Regions from separate parts of the Cohnella herbarum genome, predicted to be linked through region 1. Evidence: a T-box and tRNA genes for the amino acid it is inferred to sense, from the RefSeq annotation. Region 1 holds a T-box; the other holds one or more tRNA genes.
The links. The T-box of region 1 lies ahead of trpS (tryptophan--tRNA ligase). A T-box ahead of a tRNA ligase gene usually reads a tRNA of that ligase, here a tRNA-Trp.

Region 1 (9,713 bases):
CTTCTTTCTTGTTGCAGCTTAGCGGGCCGTCGCGCTATGGAAGAACGTTTTCGCTGCTGTCCATATCCCTATCGATCGGCTCTTTCCTGGGCCCGGTGGCCGCAGGGGCGGTCAGAGAGCACTTCTCGCCGTACTTCCTTTCCTTCCTTGCCTTGATGATCGCCCTTGCCTTGCTTTTCCCGCGCCCTTCCTTTCGCGATAATTGGAATCCGCGTGGACCTATCCCCTTGCATCAGGAAATCAACGCGAAATAGCCATGATTTTTTTCTTTTTCCTTCATCATCTAGGTACTCGCACAAGTCAAGAGCGGCAATGGGGCATAACATGCATAATAGCCTATGCCCGGAACGGCGAATATCCCTGACCGCTGGCTCAAACTTAGGCTGTTGAAGAGGGGTGACGCGGATGTCCCAAAGCGGTGTCGGAGGTTCTAATATAACAACGACGATGGTGCTCGTTTTGTTCATTTTGCTTGTAATCGTATTACGCGCCTGTTAGCCAATCCGCAGGCGATTCGGCAGGGCTGCCTTACCGATGCTTAGCGGCCCTGCGATTTCCATTTCGACACCATGTTGGACAAGCCCGAATAAGAATGCCTGAACTAAGCGCATACTCAACAAATTCCGCAATCATGGTACAATATCGTTATAGCTGTCGAATCGAGGTGGTCTCTATGGATATTGCCATTATCGTCGAAGGAAAAAACGACAAAAGCAGGCTCTCCCGCGTACTTTCTTCCGATATTCCCATCCATTGCACTTTCGGTACGTTGAATACGAACCGGATCGAAGCGCTGCGTAAAGCAGTCGGCGATCGTCACGTTTACTTGTTCACGGATCCCGACTCGTCCGGCCGCAGAATAAGAGGCATGCTTCGCGACGTATTCCCCGACGCCGACCATATCTATACTCGCCGAGGGTATAGCGGAGTCGAAGGTACGCCTGAAGAGTATTTGATCCAGCAATTGGAGAAGGCCGGATTGGAAGAATTCATTTTATACCCGGATCCGACGATTGGTTGAAAAAGCGGTAAGAAAACAGCAGTGCCGACTCGCGGCACTGCTGAGGGGGATGGTTCGTTAAGTTTTCGCCAATCTCCGAACTTCGTCAAGCGACAAATCGATCGTTTCCGCCACTTCTTCCGGCGAAAAGCCTTTGCCTAGAAGCTTGCGAACGATAAGTTGATTTGCTTTTTCCATGCCTTTTTCCATGCCTTTTTCCATGCCTTTTTCCATGCCTTTTTCCATGCCCTCTTCGATGCCTTCCTCGTATCCCCAACGTTTCCATGCTGGCATTAGCTCCATAATAACCGCTCCTCCCTCCTCGTTTTCTCGTTTAAGCTCACGAATAATGACGTCATCTTCTTCTTTGTCTGGATTAAAGTACAAGTCTGCTACCGACATAATAAGCGCTAATCTCGCGTCGTCCAGTTTATTGCGTAAACGTAAAACCATCCGTAAGTATGCGAAACGCATCTCTCTCTTTTCCCTTTTATTATACCCCATCTTAGCCAGCAATGCAGCGGCAACCGGATTGTCGGAATCGATAAATCTACGCCATTCCAATTTTTTAAGCTCGACCTTCAAAATTTGAAATCGTAAAATAGGGTGGACACAAAAAAACCGCTCAAACCTCCCAAAGGAGGAAGAGCGGCGCGTGCTTCGCGTCCGGATATGGTAATTGATGTAAGTATGGCAGATCCAGCTCGCGTTGGCAAGCCCTCTCAGTTAAAGCAAGCTTTTGATTTTCTTCGCCATATCGCTCGGACTTAGCCTATCTTCTTCATCGGCGTAACCTTCGATGTAGTCGTTCGCGGAAATCCAATCGCGGATTTGACCGTCTTTATCGAGCAAAACGATCAGGTTCATATGTCCGAAGTTACCGTCTTTGTCCTTATTGACAAGAATCGAATACTCCCGGGCCAATTCGGCCGTCGCCTTCTCGTCTCCCCGCAAAAATTTCCAACCGTTCGGATCGGCATCGAATCGTTCCGCGTAATCCTTCAACACTTCGGGAGTATCGTTGGTCGGATCGATCGTAACGGACAAGAATTGAACCTTGTCGCCGAATACGCCGTCTTCCTTCAGTTCATCCTGAACTTGGGACATGATGAACGTCGTCGGAGGACAGACGTCCGGACAGTTCGCGAAGAAGAAATAGAGCAGACGCGCTTTGCCGTTCGTTCCGCTCAAAGTAACGTTCTCGCCATTCATATCGGTATAGGAGAATTCCGCTCCTTTGCCCTGTACCGGCAATTCATCCTCTTTGTTCTGTTGCATGAGAATGAAATAACCCATCACGATACATAATCCGAGTACGAGCAGGGAAAATCCATAACGTTTTAACCAGGAGCTCTGCTGCTTAACGGGTTCGACCGCCACGTCCGCATTCGCGTTCTGATTAACGGAGAGGTTACCCTCGACATGCGCCTGTGATTGTTCATCCTTATTATTTTGATCCATCTTTCCTTACACCCCGTTCGTATCCAAGATCATCGTTAGAAACATAATCATTAAATAGTTAATCGAAATCATAAAATCGGCTTTCGCCCACTTCTCGTCGTTCTTTGTTCTCAATCCGGAAAGCGCATGGACGAACCATACGATAGCTATCCCGACGGAAAATACAAGAAAATAAATTCCAACGTATTCGTAACGAAACATAAGTACGGAAGCCGGTATAAGCAACAATATGTAAGGAAGCATTTGCCATTTCGTGCGAGTAACGCCTTTAACGACCGGCAATAGCGGAAACCCAGCGGCCCTATACTCCTCTTTGCGCCTGATCGCGAGCGACCAGAAATGAGCAGGCTGCCATAAGAAGAGCAATGCGAACAGAATCCAGGCTCCCGCGTCGACCTCGTTCGTAACCGCGCAGTACCCGATCACCGGCGGCATCGCTCCGGAGATTCCTCCGATCGAGGTGCTCCAAGTCGAACTGCGTTTCAACCACATCGTGTAAATCACGACGTAAACGAACATTCCGAGCAATCCCAACCAACCGGACAATACGTTCACCAAGGCGAATAAAACGATCAAACCGACAACGCCCAATACGACGCCGTAACCGAAAACGAATTTAGGAGTCATTCTGTTCTGAGGAAGCGCGCGATCGCGTGTCCGTTCCATTTTCATATCGAGCTCGCGATCCAAATAATTATTGAAAACACAAGCGGAAGCCATGGTTAGCGCGGATCCGACCAGCATCCAAAGCAAGGACCAACTGAGGATATTTTCCCATTTGGATGCGACCCAATAACCACCGAAAGCCGCGATTAGATTTAATCGAATAATGCGTGGCTTCGTTAAAGCCACAAGATCTTTAAACACGGAGTTCCTCCTTTATGCAAGTAAAGCGGCATAACCTGACGTCTGTTCAATGATACCGCAAATCTTCAAGCATTGACAATGTTCGCCTCGCCGAGTTCATCAAATCGCCACCACTGTTGAATAAGACCGATTTTCCAATAAATTCGAATCTTCCGGCAGTCACAAAAATCGGGCTGCCTAAATACACTGTATTGCGACAATCGCCTAATGCCGAAGCCAGAGGTTTAGGCGACTTGACTAAGAAAGGGTGGCATGCGATAAATATTCGCTCGATTTTTTTCCGCCCTGCCGGAGGCTATTGCCCCGTCAGCCGCAAATTGTCCGTCCGTTTATTAATTTAAGGGAGGATTTACGATGTTAAACAACAACAAAATGCCTTGGCCGTCCTATCAGCAAAATCAAATGCCGAGCGCGGTAATGCCGAGCTCCGTGATGCCGAACTCGGTAATGCCGATGAGTATGCCTGCCGCTAATATGATGCCCAATATGATGATGCAAGGCACAATGCCCCCTCCGGTCACCAACGGCGTACCGATCCTGCCGAACGGAACGACGCTTCCCGGCATACCGACCCAAGAAGAATCGTACGTGGAAAATATTTTGCGCATGAACTTGGGTAAAGTCGCTACGTTATACATGACTTACGAGAACAATTCCGAGTGGAACGCCAAAATCTTTAAAGGCGTTCTCGAAGCTGCCGGTCGCGATCACATAATCATAAGCGACCCGACAACGGGCAAGCGCTACTTATTGCTGACTCTGAACTTGGATTACATTACTTTCGACGAACCGATCAATTATACGCTTCCGTTCGGTTCGATGCCTACCCGTTAATCTTCACGGGACGGAACGTCCAGATTCTAACGCCTTCTTTGCCCCCTTTAACCCATTGCTCCATCTCGTTCCAGGAACGTCCTTCGCGGCGTTCCTTTTCGCGTTTGGCGGCTTCCTCCTCGGTGGAAGCATATTGAATTTCTACATAGACCCCCGGTTGAACGGTGTTCTCGGCGATTTCGATTTCCCGCCAACGTTCCGGCTCGGCTTGAACCCATGCCCTGAACGCTGCGCGATGCTCTTCAGGTATGACATATTCGCAAAAAACGATCATAGTCTCGACCTCGCATTTTCATATTTTATCGGCAAGACGACCATACTGTAACAAAAAAGGGGGACTGGTTATATGGACACCGGCACGCATTTCGTGTTCGGATTGGGTTTAGGCGGACTTGCCATGGTCGATCCGGTCATCACTTCTCATGCCTTCGGCCCCGTCGCCATCCTTATTGGCACGATTGCAGGCTCTAATGCGCCTGACTTGGACGGTTTACTGAGATTTAAGAGCAATGCCGATTATATCAAAAATCACCGCGGACTGTCCCACTCTTTTCCTGCGATTATCGGCTGGGCTGCCTTGATTACGACTGTCGTTTCCCTTTTGTTCCGGAATATTCCCTGGTGGCATATCGGATTCTGGGTATTGCTAGCTGTCGTCGTCCACGTCATCTCCGATTTATTCAATTCCTATGGTACGCAGGCATTTCGTCCGGTTAGCAAGCAATGGGTCGCCTGGAATATTATCCATATATTCGACCCGTTTATTTTTTTCAGCCACTTGCTCGCCATTCTGCTTTGGATATCAGGCGTTGCGGCCCCTCAGGTCGTTTTTCCGGTCCTCTACGCGATGCTCGGTATATATTACGGATGGAGAACGCTCGTTCACCGAAGATTGTCGCGGAAAATCGCGAAACAAGATCCGGAAAGCCAACCTGGAGACCGATATACGTTACTTCCTACCGTCTCCTTATACCGTTGGAATCTGGTGAGATTGTCCGCGGATTGCACTTACGGAATCGGCGAGTGGGATCATGGCCGACTTAAATGGATAGACGTCCTGAAATGCGACGACCATCCCGCAATCGACGCATCCAAGCGGCACCAAGACGTTATAGCCTTCCTAAGCGTCACTCCGTTTCCTTGCGGTCACGTGAAACCGCAAACCTGGGGCTATGAAGTACGCTGGGTCGACGTCCGCTACCGTTACCGCAGGCAATATCCCTTCGTAGCCGTCGTACTGATGGATTTGTCCTACGAACCGCTGCAATCTTATGTAGGCTGGTTAAGCGACGAGCGTTTGGAAAAGAGACTGCGTATGAATACGTATTAACCTCATCTTATCGAATAGCTTTCCAACAACAAGCGGGATCGTCTTCTCATAGACGATCCCGCTTGACGTTTGTCATCCTTAAGCGCACAATATGAAAAGCCCGAGGGCAAGCCTCGGGCTTTCGGTGCCGGACTAATGTCCTTAGCGACCGGAAAGTTGTTGCTCAGCCATTTGAACAAGTTTCTTGGTGATATAACCACCGAGGGAACCTGCATCGCGGGATGTTACGTTACCGTAATATCCGTCCGCCGGGATTTGCACCCCTAAAGATTGAGCTGCTTCTACTTTCATGCTTTGCAATGCTGCTTTTGCTTGCGGTACGACTAATTGGTTACTTGACGCCATGAGTAAATTCTCCCTTCGACTAAATGATTGGTTTGCAAGCTTGCCAACTTAGTATGCTAGAAACGAAGAAAAATATGCGAGGTGAAATCATGAGTAAAACTTTATCGCTTTTTTTTGCGATTGCATCCATAGTTCTAATGCTCGCGACCGCTTTTTCCCTCAGCCATAACGGCTGGCTCGCGTTGCTATTCGGCGTTCTCACGCTTGGAATGACCGGAGCTGGTTTCGTCGTTAAAGCCAAGTTAAGACGAAACCGCCCGGATTCCAACGGTTAACCTTTACCGGCCTCTAGGCAAGAACCCCATCGCGTCCTTCACCGAATGCAACGTAACTTCCGCAACGGCGGAAGCGCGTTCCGCTCCGTCGCGAAGAATGTTATGAATTTCGCCGGAGGAACGAATGTCCGCGTACTTTTGCTGCAGCGGTTCTAACGCCTGAACGACGACCTCTGCCAAATCTTTCTTGAACGCTCCGTATCCTTGACCGTCGTATGCCGCTTGAACTTGCTCGATCGACAGTCCGGAACATTGCGCGTAGATCGTCATTAAATTGCTGACTTCGGGTTTATTCTGAACGTCGAATACGATTTCCCGGCCCAAGTCCGTCTTGGCCCGGGATATTTTTTTGCGAATTTCGTCCGGCGTATCCAACAGCGTAATGAAGCTTCCGGCGTTCGGACTGCTCTTGCTCATCTTCTTCGATGCATCGTCCAGCGACATGATTCTTGCTCCAACTTTAGGAATGAACGGTTCCGGAATAACGAGCGTATCGCCGTATCTGTGATTAAATCGTCCCGCCAAGTCGCGAGTCAGCTCTAAATGCTGTTTCTGGTCGTCTCCGACGGGCACGAGATCCGATTTGTAGAGCAAAATATCAGCCGCCATCAGCGAAGGATAGACGAACAGACCTGCCCCGACGGCCTCTTTCCCCTCGGATTTATCCTTGAACTGGGTCATCCGTTCCAACTCGCCCATGTAAGTCATCGTAGTCAACAACCAACCCAGCTCGGCGTGGGCAGGCACGTGGGACTGCATGAAGATAGCCGCTTGCGCAGGCTCTAACCCCGCCGCTATGAACAACGCGGCTACCGCTTCGCTCTGCTCCCGCAATGCTGCCGGATCCTGAGGTACCGTAATCGCGTGTAGATCGACGACCATGAAAAAGCATTCATGTTCGTGCTGCAGGGCTACGAAGTTTTTCATCGCGCCGATATAATTCCCGAGAGTCAATTTTCCGCTAGGTTGTATTCCGGACAATACGCGTTGTTGTTTAGTCATTGTCATCGAACCCCTTTTTTTGAAAATAAAAAAAGCCTTCCTCCGCAAGGGACGAGAAAGCCGTGGTACCACCCTTATTCGTATCGCGATTAACGCTTCGCGATACCTTATGATCCTGTAACGGGGAACGGTCGGAGAGCATGGGACGGGTTTGCTATAGGTAAGGGCCCTTACCTCGCGCTCGTCGTTTCGCTCTCGGCTCCAAGATCCATTCCGCAAGGCAAGCGTACCGGCTTCCAGCAATCACCGGCTCTCTGGGAGCGCTTAATCCAAGCGTACTTGTTCTCTTCATCGCCGAATATACTTGATTTGTTAATCATTATACCCCTCGCAACGGCTTTGTCAACCGAGCGAAATGACGATTTTCACATTAATCTCGTCGATTATGGATGTTCTGATAGGCTACCGGCCAAGCATAAGGTATAATAATCGTAATGATTACTATTTGAAGCAAGGAAGTGATAAGTTGCCTAATCTTCTCGCGCGATGGATGACGGGAGCCGCTACGGTTGGCTGTGCTGTTTTGCTAGCCCTCATTTTTTTCGGCAGAGACCTCGAGCAATGGAGTTTCGATTCTTCGAAGCTGCAAAACTTCAAGATCATCTTTCTGAGCATTATCCTCGAAGCGCTGCCTTTCCTTCTCATCGGAGTATTTATTTCGGCGCTTCTGCAGGCTTTCGTATCGGACAAACTCATCCAGAAGCTCACTCCTCGAAATCCCGTCGCGGGAGTGTTATTCGGAAGCCTGCTCGGCATTATTTTGCCGTTATGCGAATGCGGCATGATCCCCATCGTGCGCAGATTGATCCGCAAAGGATTACCGGCATACATAGGAATCATCTATATCGTTGCGGGGCCGATCATTAATCCCGTCGTCTTCGGGGCGACATTCGCGGCGTTTCGGACGAACAAGGAGCTTGCGTATTCGAGATTTTATTTGGCGTTTTTGGTCGCGGTCTCCCTAGGCTTCGTTCTTTATTATTTCATGAAACGTAACCCTCTGAAAACGGGATCGCAAAGCCTACCGATAGCCGCGTCGCCGCTTCGCGAGCCTCAACATGAGCATGGACATGCTCATCATCATCATCATCATCATCATCATGAGCACGAATCCCAAGGCAACGCTTTTAAGAAGCTGGCCGAGACTCCGGCGCACGCGGCGGAGGAATTTTTCGATATGGGCAAATATTTGATACTCGGCTCGCTGATCACCGCGCTTCTGCAAACGACGATCTCGAGAGCCTCCTTCGCGGCCGTGGCGGATCAAGAGCTGTTTTCCCATTTGTTCATGATGAGCTTCGCCTACGCATTGTCGCTTTGTTCAACGTCGGACGCATTCGTCGCGGCATCCTTCTCCGGCATGTTTCCTCCTGCCGCGCTTCTGTCCTTCCTCGTCTTCGGACCGATGCTCGATTTGAAAAACACGATTATGATGCTAGCGGTGTTTCGCAAAAAATTCGTCTTGAAATTTAGCTTGCTCATTGCTTTTCTCGTACTTATCGGCTCTATCCTGTTTGATCATCTTGGATTCGTATAAGGGAGGTACCCCGCCATGAATAGTCAGAAAGTCGCGACAGCCGCACATTATTTAACGAGAGCCATAATACTCGCGGGATTCGCGTTCTTCATCGTCCATCTTGTCCGTTCCGGCAACTTGAATCTCTATATTGCCAACCGCATGCAGTTCATCGTGAAATTATCCGCCTTGGGTTTGTACGCCGTCGCCGCGCAACAACTGTATTCCGCTATTCGCACCGGTTTCGAGAAAGCCGACGAGCATCTTGCCTGCGATTGTAACCATGAAATGCCCGCCACTTGGGGGAAAAGCCTTCTATTATACGGATGGTTCGCGATTCCGTTGGTGATCGGCTTCACGGTGCCCGACGGGCTTCTGGGAAGCAGCATGGCATCGGCCAAGGGCGTCCAGTTCACCCCCCAGCAAATCGTAAAGCCTTACGAAAGCTCTCCGTCCGGAGCAGTCCCTAACGATCGGAACGGTCAGAACGAACCGATCGTCGCAGAGGAGCAGCCCAACGAGGAGGGGAGTGCCCTAACGAATCCTATCGGATCCGACGAAACCGCCGAGAAGAGCGTTAAACCTTCGCCTTCTGAGCTATCCGAAGCGGCATTAGATCTCATGTTCCCTACCGATGAATTTACGGAAATCTATGCCGCTTTCGGCAAACGGCTCGTACGGCAAGATGTCGTTAACGTTACGGAGAAGCAGTTCATCGAAACCTTGACGACCATCGATCTGTATCGTACGGCTTTTATCGGCAAGACGATCAAGCTTAGCGGATTCGTATATCGCGAAGAGACGATGGGCAGAACGCAGTTCGGAGTCAGCCGGTTCGCGATCAATTGTTGCTCGGCCGACGCCTCGCCTTACGGAATCATGGTGACTTACGGCCGAGCGGATACGCTGGCGACGGATGAATGGGTGACCGTTACAGGCAAGCTCGGGACGACTTCATACAATGGCATCGAAATCATTGAGATCGACGTGTCTAAAGTAGTCAAAATCGCGCCTCCGGATGACCCTTACGTGTCTCCCGACTTGGATTTCGGATTAGAGTAAGCCGGATTTTAATTTTCCTTG
Region 2 (9,713 bases), 170 kb from region 1:
GGTAGGGGAGAAATTCCAATCGAACTCGGAGATAGCTGGTTCTCCCCGAAATAGCTTTAGGGCTAGCCTCGAGGTTTAGCATCATGGAGGTAGAGCACTGATTGGGTGCGGGGCCCGCCAAGGGTTACCAAGTCCAGTCAAACTCCGAATGCCATGTATGTATACTCGGGAGTCAGACGGCGAGTGCTAAGATCCGTCGTCAAGAGGGAAAGAGCCCAGATCATCAGCTAAGGTCCCCAAGTGTGTGTTAAGTGGGAAAGGATGTGGAGTTGCGAAGACAACCAGGATGTTGGCTTAGAAGCAGCCACCATTTAAAGAGTGCGTAATAGCTCACTGGTCGAGTGACTCTGCGCCGAAAATGTAACGGGGCTAAACACACCACCGAAGCTATGGCAGACGCGCGCAAGCGCGCTTGGGTAGGGGAGCGTTGTATACGGGTTGAAGTCGTACCGGAAGGAACGGTGGACTGTATACAAGTGAGAATGCCGGTATGAGTAACGAAAAGACAGGTGAGAATCCTGTCCGCCGAAAGCCTAAGGGTTCCTGGGGTAGGTTCGTCCGCCCAGGGTAAGTCGGGACCTAACGCGAGGCCGAAAGGCGTAGTGGATGGACAACAGGTTGAAATTCCTGTACCACCGTAATCCGTTATGAGCAATGGGGGGACGCAGGAGGAGAACGACGCGAGCTGATGGAATAGCTCGTCCAAGCAGTAAGAGGTGTGTGTAGGCAAATCCGCACACTGTAACCTCAAGCTGTGATGGGGAGGGAAAATCATAGTACCGAAGGTCATGTACCCACGCTGCCAAGAAAAGCCTCTAGCCAGGAGAAGGTGCCCGTACCGCAAACCGACACAGGTGGGCGAGATGAGAATTCTAAGGCGCGCGGAAGAACTCTCGTTAAGGAACTCGGCAAAATGACCCCGTAACTTCGGGAGAAGGGGTGCCCCGGTAGTGTGAATAGCACGAGGGGGCCGCAGTGAAGAGGCCCAAGCGACTGTTTAGCAAAAACACAGGTCTGTGCGAAGCCGTAAGGCGAAGTATACGGGCTGACGCCTGCCCGGTGCTGGAAGGTTAAGAGGAGTGGTTAGGGGCAACCCGAAGCTATGAATTGAAGCCCCAGTAAACGGCGGCCGTAACTATAACGGTCCTAAGGTAGCGAAATTCCTTGTCAGGTAAATTCTGACCCGCACGAATGGCGTAACGACTTGGGCGCTGTCTCAACGAGAGATCCGGTGAAATTTTAGTACCTGTGAAGATGCAGGTTACCCGCGACGTGACGGAAAGACCCCATGGAGCTTTACTGTAGCTTGATATTGAACTTTGGTACGGTCTGTACAGGATAGGTGGGAGCCTATGAAGCAGGAGCGCAAGCTTCTGTGGAGGCGCCGTTGGGATACCACCCTGATCGTATCGGAGTTCTAACCTACTACCGTTAACCGGTAGAGGGACCGTGTCAGGCGGACAGTTTGACTGGGGCGGTCGCCTCCTAAAAAGTAACGGAGGCGCTCTAAGGTTCCCTCAGCGCGGTTGGAAATCGCGCGCAGAGTGCAAAGGCATAAGGGAGCTTGACTGCGAGACCTACAAGTCGAGCAGGGACGAAAGTCGGACTTAGTGATCCGGTGGTACCGAATGGAAGGGCCATCGCTCAACGGATAAAAGCTACCCTGGGGATAACAGGCTTATCTCCCCCAAGAGTCCACATCGACGGGGAGGTTTGGCACCTCGATGTCGGCTCATCGCATCCTGGGGCTGAAGTAGGTCCCAAGGGTTGGGCTGTTCGCCCATTAAAGCGGTACGCGAGCTGGGTTCAGAACGTCGTGAGACAGTTCGGTCCCTATCTGTCGCGGGCGTAGGAAATTTGAGAGGGGCTGTCCTTAGTACGAGAGGACCGGGATGGACGCACCGCTGGTGTACCAGTTGTTCCGCCAGGAGCACCGCTGGGTAGCCAAGTGCGGAAGGGATAAGCGCTGAAAGCATCTAAGCGCGAAGCCTGCCTCAAGATGAGATTTCCCAATTCGTAAGACCCCTGGAAGAACACCAGGTTGATAGGCTCGGGGTGGAAGCGCAGCAATGTGTGGAGCTGACGGGTACTAATCGGTCGAGGGCTTATCCTACACGAACTCGTGCGACTTTAGTCGTCACGAATGATGCTAGCAAGACAAATGATACTCACCTTCTTCTGACCGCTTTACTTCGCATCCAGTTTTCAAGGCGCAAGCCTTGAGTTTAAGATCCGGTCTGGTAATAATGGCGGAGGGGTTCCACGCGTACCCATCCCGAACACGACCGTTAAGCCCTCCAGCGCCAATGGTACTTGGACCGCAGGGTCCTGGGAGAGTAGGACGTTGCCAGGCTGGATCACATGATTTACTTACGCTTACATTCCCTGATAGCTCAGTTGGTAGAGCACTCGACTGTTAATCGAGTTGTCACAGGTTCGAGTCCTGTTCGGGGAGCCATATGGAGAGGTGTCCGAGTTTGGTCGAAGGAGCACGATTGGAAATCGTGTAGGCGTCTAAAGCGTCTCGAGGGTTCGAATCCCTCTCTCTCCGCCACTATTTTACCGGTGTAAGCATGGCCCCTTGGTCAAGCGGTTAAGACACCTCCCTTTCACGGAGGTAACAGGGGTTCGAATCCCCTAGGGGTCACCAATCTTCAAAAAGAATTACCATAAATTGAGGGTTGCATTACATAGGCGATATGAGTTATGATAATAAATGTCGCTTCAAGAAAGCAATCATTAATTAACGACGCGGGGTGGAGCAGCCCGGTAGCTCGTCGGGCTCATAACCCGAAGGCCGCAGGTTCAAATCCTGCCCCCGCAACCAAATGAATTACCCTCGGCTCAACACCGAGTTACTATCGTGGAGCTGTGGTGTAGTGGCCTAACATGCCTGCCTGTCACGCAGGAGACCGCGGGTTCGAATCCCGTCAGCTCCGCCATCTTTACACTAAGTTCGGCTCGATAGCTCAGCTGGTAGAGCAGAGGACTGAAAATCCTCGTGTCGGCGGTTCGATTCCGTCTCGAGCCACCATTACACAACTTAAAAACACGCGCCGACTTAGCTCAACTGGTAGAGCAACTGACTTGTAATCAGTAGGTTGGGGGTTCAAGTCCTCTAGTCGGCACCATTTCTTTTCAGCTAATCATGGAGGATTAGCGAAGTGGCCAAACGCGGGAGACTGTAAATCTCTTCCTTCGGGTTCGGTGGTTCAAATCCATCATCCTCCACCAGTTTTCTACTCTATGTAGGGGCATAGTTTAAGGGTAGAACAGCGGTCTCCAAAACCGTTAGTGTGGGTTCAATTCCTGCTGCCCCTGCCAATAAGATTCAAATTACGATCATGGCGGTCGTGGCGAAGTGGTTAACGCATCGGTTTGTGGATCCGACATTCGGGGGTTCAATTCCCCTCGTCCGCCCCATTTTTACAACAAAGAGGTTTTTGTTGGGGATTAGCCAAGCGGTAAGGCAACGGACTTTGACTCCGTCATCCAAGGTTCGAATCCTTGATCCCCAGCCACTTTCACTCCAAAAAGTGAAGCTAAGCGTTGGAGCATATACCGATTACTTTTCGGGGGCCCCGATAGCCTAATATGCGGAAATAGCTCAGTGGTAGAGCATCTCGTTGCCAACGAGAAGGTCGCGGGTTCGAGCCCCGTTTTCCGCTCCATCTAAAATCTTGACTGTGGCGCCATAGCCAAGTGGTAAGGCAGAGCTCTGCAAAAGCTTTACCCCCAGTTCGAGTCTGGGTGGCGCCTCCAAAAACCTTTAACTTGCGCCCTTAGCTCAGCTGGATAGAGCGTTTGACTACGAATCAAAAGGCCAGGAGTTCGAATCTCTTAGGGCGCGCCAGTAAGAAAACTGAATAAGCCGGTGTGGCGGAATGGCAGACGCGACGGACTCAAAATCCGTTTCTCGCAAGGGAGTGGGGGTTCAAGTCCCTTCACCGGCACCACTAACGAATGTCAAAACCTTAAGGTTAATCGCCTTAAGGTTTTTTTTGCTTTCGCAGAGGGATGACTTTGTGCGTAAAGTTAGAAGAGCACAGTTCCATTTGTACAAGAAACGAATAGCGAATATACATTGAGACAGGTTGAGCCCTAAGCTACAATAAAAGTCGAGTTAATTGATAATGATTATCATTTTCTTCAATAGCTCTATACACTACATTTTTAGAGGACAAAGGGGATGGAATACAGCATGGCAAGTACAAAATTTAAGTTCACGGTAGGGATGGTCGCAATGCTAGCTGCGGCGATCGGATTGGCAGGATGCGGATCCAATGATAACTCTTCGGCAAATGAAGCAAGTGCGCCGCCATCCGAAAGTCAGGCGACTACGACCGCTCAACAGCCTGAGACCGGATCGGAAACTGTTCGTAAAGTGACGGATGAGTTCGGAGAAATCGAAATTCCGGTGAACCCGCAAAGGGTCGCAGGAATTTACTTAGAGGATTATTTGACGGCGCTTGGAGTAGAACCGATCGTGCAGTGGTATCATCCAAGCTGGGGGAAACAGGATTATCTAGGCTTGGATATGCCTCAGTTCGACATCACCGGCAGTATGGAAGCGATGGTGGCGGCCGATCCCGATCTGATTATCGTTGACGGAGGAGTAGACGCGGCGAAATACGAACAGTATTCTAAAGTAGCTCCCACCTATCGCATTCCGGAACAGTATCTCGGTGATTCGACGGAAGTCCTTAAGCAGGTTGCGGATGTATTGGGAATTCCGGAGAAGGCAGAAACCAAGCTGAGTGAGTACAATCAGAAAATCAGCGATGCGAAAGCGAAGTTCCAATCGACAATAGGGAAAGAGACTGTTGCCGTAGTGCGATTAAACATCGGGGACAAAACGCTTGCCTTGTTCGGTACTAAGAATAGATTCACAGGGTTCATCTATAACCAGCTTGGACTCACGCCACATCCGATGACAGTGATGGAAGATTTTCAAAAAGTCCTATCGGAGGAAGCGATACCGGAACTCGATGCGGATCACATTATCATTTTCCCATCCAACGGAGCCTGGGACTCTAAGGAGAACCAGGAAGCGGTCAAATTGCTGGATAGCCCGTTATGGAAATCGCTGCCGGCCGTTAAGAACAATCACGTCTATTCGTACGATCGTTCTCATTGGCAATCCGGAGCGATCATCGCGAATGAAATGAAGATCGATGATCTGTTAAAGAGCCTGGCTCCATAATAGAAAGCGTAGGAATGAAGAAAGCTTAGCAACCAAAACGTTGGTTGTCGAGCTTTCCTTTTTTGTATATAATTTAATTGATAATAATTCTCACTTAGGGAAGATGAATATGATGGAACGCCTTGAGCAATCGGAGATTGGAAATGTCTTATATTATGGACTGACGAGCATTGATGTCCACTCTTCAACGGAGGAGTGGGGGCCTCGAAACGTCAATGAATATACGATGCTTGTCGTGAAGGAAGGTAACGGAAGCTTAGCTTGTGAAAGCATTATGTCAAAGCTGGAGCGAGGCAAATGCTTCGTATTTCCGCCTGGCAGTCCTATCGAGATTAAGGTCTCCGATGTCGGGATAAGCTTGTATCGGCTTACCTTTGATAAAATGATCATAGCAGCTACCGTTACCGGAGCGAAAGACGCGTTGGAGACTTCAGGATTTCCTTGTAAGGGGGAGTTGCTGTGCTCTCCGTTCTCAGATTGCTTAGATTACCTTGAGGGGATATACCGCAACCGTACCGCCCTAGATGAAATGAAGGTATTGGAACGGCATATTCGATTCCAGCAACTGCTGCTCTTTCTTTTACAACAAAATCTTACTCCTAACAAGGAATGGAACGTGAGGCAATCAGTCGAGCAAACGATCGAGCAAATGAAACGTTATTACCACGATCCGTGGACGGTGGAGCGACTATCCGAATTGGCTAATGTCCCTAGGTGGCAGTATACGCGTTTGTTTAAGGGAATGACGGGAAAAATACCGCTCCAGTATTTGAACGAGGTGAGGATCGATAGAGCGAAGCAGTTGCTGCTCGTAACGAATGATCCGATGTTCGATATCGCACAGAATGTCGGCTTTGGCGATGAGTACTATTTTAATCGTCGATTCAAGCAAGCGGTCGGCGTCTCTCCAGGCATCTATAGACGTAACAATCGTGAAAATATCCAGGTGTGGGCACCTTTTCTTGAAGATTATTTGGTCGCACTAGGAGTAACGCCTGCGATGCAATGCTCCCATGCCAACTGGGGGAAACAGGAATATCTCGGATTAAACGAGGTACCGACATTTGATATCGAGACCGAGGATGTCGAAGCCCTTTCCGGCGTCAAACCGGATTTTATCATGATGGAAGAGAGTTTCGAGCGGTGGATCCCGTTTGATCGGTTAAACCGTTTAGCGCCGACCTTTAAAGTAACCCATTCGGGAGAGGATTGGAGAACGACGCTGCGAACGGTAGCCGATCTGTTGGGGAAGATGGATAAGGTCAAAGAAATCATCGGCGAATACGAGCATAAAGCGAACGAGGCCAAGAAAATACTAAAGAGTTCGATTCAAGGGCAGACGGTTGCCTGCCTTCGCGTATCCGATGCCGGTGTTTACTTATACTCGGGTGCGGATCACGGTTACACGGGGCCGGTATTGTACAAGGATCTTGGACTGACGCCTCCGGAACTCGTTACGCAACTAACGAGTCAGGATAGAAGGGTTCCGTTAACGCCCGAGCAGTTGGTTAGGCTTGATGCCGATCATGTGGTCATAACCTTCGATAGGCTTTCGGAACGGGGAAGTCGATCAGCGATCGACGTGATTCATTGGCAAATGCTTCCGGCAGTCCGGAATCAACGAGTATACGAGGTTGATTTCTTAGCATGGATGAATTACGGAGTGCTTTCCCATAACCGGAAAATCGATGATCTGCTGAAGATATTTGCTTGATCGGGACAATATAGCAGCATTAAGCCGAAGCTCTCAAAGGGGATGGAACCTTGAGAGCTTCTTTGTCATATCCGTGCTTGAACCGAACGGGAATATTCGGATGGCGTCTGTCCCGTCACATGCTTAAACTGGCGCGAAAAACTATGGATGCTAGCATATTTAAGCATTTCCGCGATCTCGGTAAAGTTATGCCGGCATTCGCGAATGAGGTTTTTGGCTTTTTCGATTTTGAGGTTTTTATAGTACTTCATGACGCTTTGACCGGTTTTCTGCTTGAACAGGCGTACAAGGAACGATTTGCTGATATAAAGGTGTTCGCACATCTGCTCTAGCGTAAGATCGCCCGTTATATGTTCATCCATATAGGCGATCAGCTTGCCGGTCACGTCATTCTCGCTGCGTTCCTTTGCGGCCGTAGAGAGCCGGTTCCCTCCGGTATCCGCATATCCCTGAGAAATGATGCTCATAAGGAACAGCTCCAGATAAAGCCTGATATATTGCTCGGCTCCAAACGCGACGTCGGTTCTGCGGACCAATCGGTTGTACCTTGGGTCATCGAAAGGAGGCTCGAACGCTTGAAAGCCGTATTTGAGGACGGACGCGAGCAGATTGCGATCTCCGTTGCCGAGATGGAATGTTTTGTTCTCGAAAAAACGCATGGCCGGACTTCGGCATTCGAAAGTGATAACGATCACGTTAGGGGCGATTCGATTGTTGGCCCATAGGCTGTGATGCTCGTTCGGTTGATGGAAAATAATATCGCCTTGCTTCAGCACGTATCCGTTATGGTCGGCGGTCACTTCGATTTCTCCCGCATCCACGTACACCAGTTCCCAGAAATCATGCTGTTCGCCCGCGAATATATAATCTTTGGCAAATTCAAAATAGTGCAGGGTGATCAGATGAGATACCTCTATCTCCAACTTCAGCTTGGTTTTCGTAAAATCCATATCGGAAGTCCTCCGCGGTAATGAATCGGATGCATTGCGAGCCGTCGCTATAGGTTTCGCGAACCTTGGCATGAACTCCTGCCTTCATATCGGCGTTCATGCTTGAAAATGATAAATAGTCGGGCATTTTCAACAAATCTTAGAACGCGTACCGGATCTTATAATAGAGTTGCAATTCTATTCGAAGATAGCGGGGGACGAACGATGAAGAAGGGCATTAACGCATGGTCATTTCCGGCCGGAATGGGAACCAAGGATTGCATTCGCCTTGCCAAGTCCGCCGGGTTCGAAGGAATAGAGCTTGCTCTGGCAGAGGATGGGGAGCTAAGCCTCGATAGCGGAAAGGCCGAAGTTACGGAGCTAAGAGCATTCGCCGACGATACGGGCATCGAACTGACGAGCTTAGCGTCCGGTTTGTACTGGACTTATTCCCTGACCAGCAACAGCGTGTCTACGAGAAGTAAAGCCTTGGACATCGGCCGTAAACAATTGGAGACCGCGGCTCAGCTTGGCGTGGATACGATTTTGCTTATTCCGGGCGCGGTAGGCGTCGATTTTATACCCGGGTCCGAGGTCGTCCCTTATGACGTCGCTTATGAACGGGCGCAAGTAGCCGTTACGCAATTGGCAACGACGGCTGCCGAATACAAAGTCAATATCGGGATAGAGAACGTATGGAATAAATTTCTTATATCGCCTTTGGAGATGAGAAGGTTCATCGACGAAATCGGATCGCCATGGGTAGGCTCCTATTTGGATATCGGCAATACGTTATTAACCGGATACCCGGAACACTGGATCTCGATTCTCGGAGAACGGATCAAGAAGGTGCATTTCAAGGATTACCGGAGGCAAGCAGGCGGGTTGCACGGTTTCGTCGATTTGTTGGCGGGCGACGTGGACTACCCTTCGGTCGTTGCGGCGTTAACGGCGGCAGGATACGACGACTACGTCATTGCGGAGATGATTCCTAATTATACCCATCATACGGAGCAAATCATCTATAACACATCGTCTTCGATGGATCGCATATTGGGGAGGGAGACAGCAAGATGATCAAGATCGGGTTAATCGGCACGGGATTCATGGGCAAGATGCATGCCGCTTGTTACGAGGCGTTGGAAGGCAAGGCGGACTTCCAGGTTACGGCGGTCGCGGACGACAATGTCGAGAACGCTACGATGATTGCCAAGAAATTCGGGGCGAAGGTATACGCGTCCGGGGAGCAATTAATCAGCGAGGCGGATGTGAACACGATCGATATCTGCCTGCCGACGTTCCTCCATACGAAACACGCATTGCAAGCGTTGGATCGCGGTTACGACGTCTTCATCGAAAAACCGGTTTGTCTGGAAGAGTCCGAGGCGGTGCAACTGCTCGAAGCGAAGAAGAAATCGTCGGGCAAAGTGATGGTCGGACACTGCATCCGGTTCTGGCCGGAGTACGAGTACTTGAAAAAGATCAAGGACGAAGGAACATACGGGGCGATGATTTCCGGCGTCTTCAAGAGAGTTAGCCCGCGGCCGACGTGGGGATGGAACGATTGGCTGCTGGACGGTAAACGCAGCGGATCGGCGGCGCTCGACCTGCATATCCACGACGTAGATTACGTTCGTTATTTGCTCGGCGAACCGGAGTCGACGTCGAGCACGGCGGTGAACAACGGCGGTTATGCGGATCATATTTTCAGCACTTACAAGTTCGGGCAGACGGTCGTCTCCTTGGAAGGAAGCTGGGGCTACCCGGAAGGCTTCCCGTTCGAGATGTCCTACCGCGTCAAGTTCGAGCAAGCGACGGTCGCTTTTACTCCGAACGGCTTGGACGTGTATACGGAAGCGGGAGAGCA

Region 2: it encodes a tRNA-Trp, which carries the amino acid that the T-box ahead of trpS (tryptophan--tRNA ligase) is inferred to sense. The anticodon was not compared.

What each region holds. Positions count from the first base shown of each region.
Region 1 covers NZ_CP051680.1:3,133,600-3,143,312, forward strand. Annotated here, with positions in the region: gene HH215_RS13875 (MFS transporter) at 1-254, shown strand, start outside; gene HH215_RS13885 (ribonuclease M5) at 674-1,021, shown strand; gene HH215_RS13890 (RpnC/YadD family protein) at 1,079-1,564, opposite strand; gene HH215_RS13895 (SCO family protein) at 1,727-2,461, opposite strand; gene cyoE (heme o synthase) at 2,468-3,328, opposite strand; gene gerQ (spore coat protein GerQ) at 3,683-4,162, shown strand; gene HH215_RS13910 (hypothetical protein) at 4,152-4,436, opposite strand; gene HH215_RS13915 (metal-dependent hydrolase) at 4,509-5,492, shown strand; gene HH215_RS13920 (alpha/beta-type small acid-soluble spore protein) at 5,634-5,837, opposite strand; gene HH215_RS13925 (hypothetical protein) at 5,927-6,112, shown strand; gene trpS (tryptophan--tRNA ligase) at 6,116-7,114, opposite strand; T-box leader at 7,159-7,415, opposite strand; gene HH215_RS13935 (permease) at 7,581-8,651, shown strand; gene HH215_RS13940 (TIGR03943 family putative permease subunit) at 8,667-9,692, shown strand.
Region 2 covers NZ_CP051680.1:3,299,911-3,309,623, reverse strand. Annotated here, with positions in the region: rRNA gene HH215_RS14735 (23S ribosomal RNA) at 1-2,113, shown strand, start outside; rRNA gene rrf (5S ribosomal RNA) at 2,237-2,353, shown strand; tRNA gene HH215_RS14725 (tRNA-Asn) at 2,383-2,458, shown strand; tRNA gene HH215_RS14720 (tRNA-Ser) at 2,462-2,554, shown strand; tRNA gene HH215_RS14715 (tRNA-Glu) at 2,576-2,650, shown strand; tRNA gene HH215_RS14710 (tRNA-Met) at 2,751-2,827, shown strand; tRNA gene HH215_RS14705 (tRNA-Asp) at 2,866-2,942, shown strand; tRNA gene HH215_RS14700 (tRNA-Phe) at 2,959-3,034, shown strand; tRNA gene HH215_RS14695 (tRNA-Thr) at 3,056-3,131, shown strand; tRNA gene HH215_RS14690 (tRNA-Tyr) at 3,151-3,234, shown strand; tRNA gene HH215_RS14685 (tRNA-Trp) at 3,251-3,324, shown strand; tRNA gene HH215_RS14680 (tRNA-His) at 3,348-3,423, shown strand; tRNA gene HH215_RS14675 (tRNA-Gln) at 3,448-3,521, shown strand; tRNA gene HH215_RS14670 (tRNA-Gly) at 3,597-3,671, shown strand; tRNA gene HH215_RS14665 (tRNA-Cys) at 3,689-3,762, shown strand; tRNA gene HH215_RS14660 (tRNA-Arg) at 3,777-3,853, shown strand; tRNA gene HH215_RS14655 (tRNA-Leu) at 3,871-3,956, shown strand; gene HH215_RS14650 (ABC transporter substrate-binding protein) at 4,202-5,203, shown strand; gene HH215_RS14645 (helix-turn-helix domain-containing protein) at 5,313-6,917, shown strand; gene HH215_RS14640 (AraC family transcriptional regulator) at 6,983-7,867, opposite strand; gene HH215_RS14635 (sugar phosphate isomerase/epimerase family protein) at 8,072-8,923, shown strand; gene HH215_RS14630 (Gfo/Idh/MocA family protein) at 8,920-9,713, shown strand, end outside.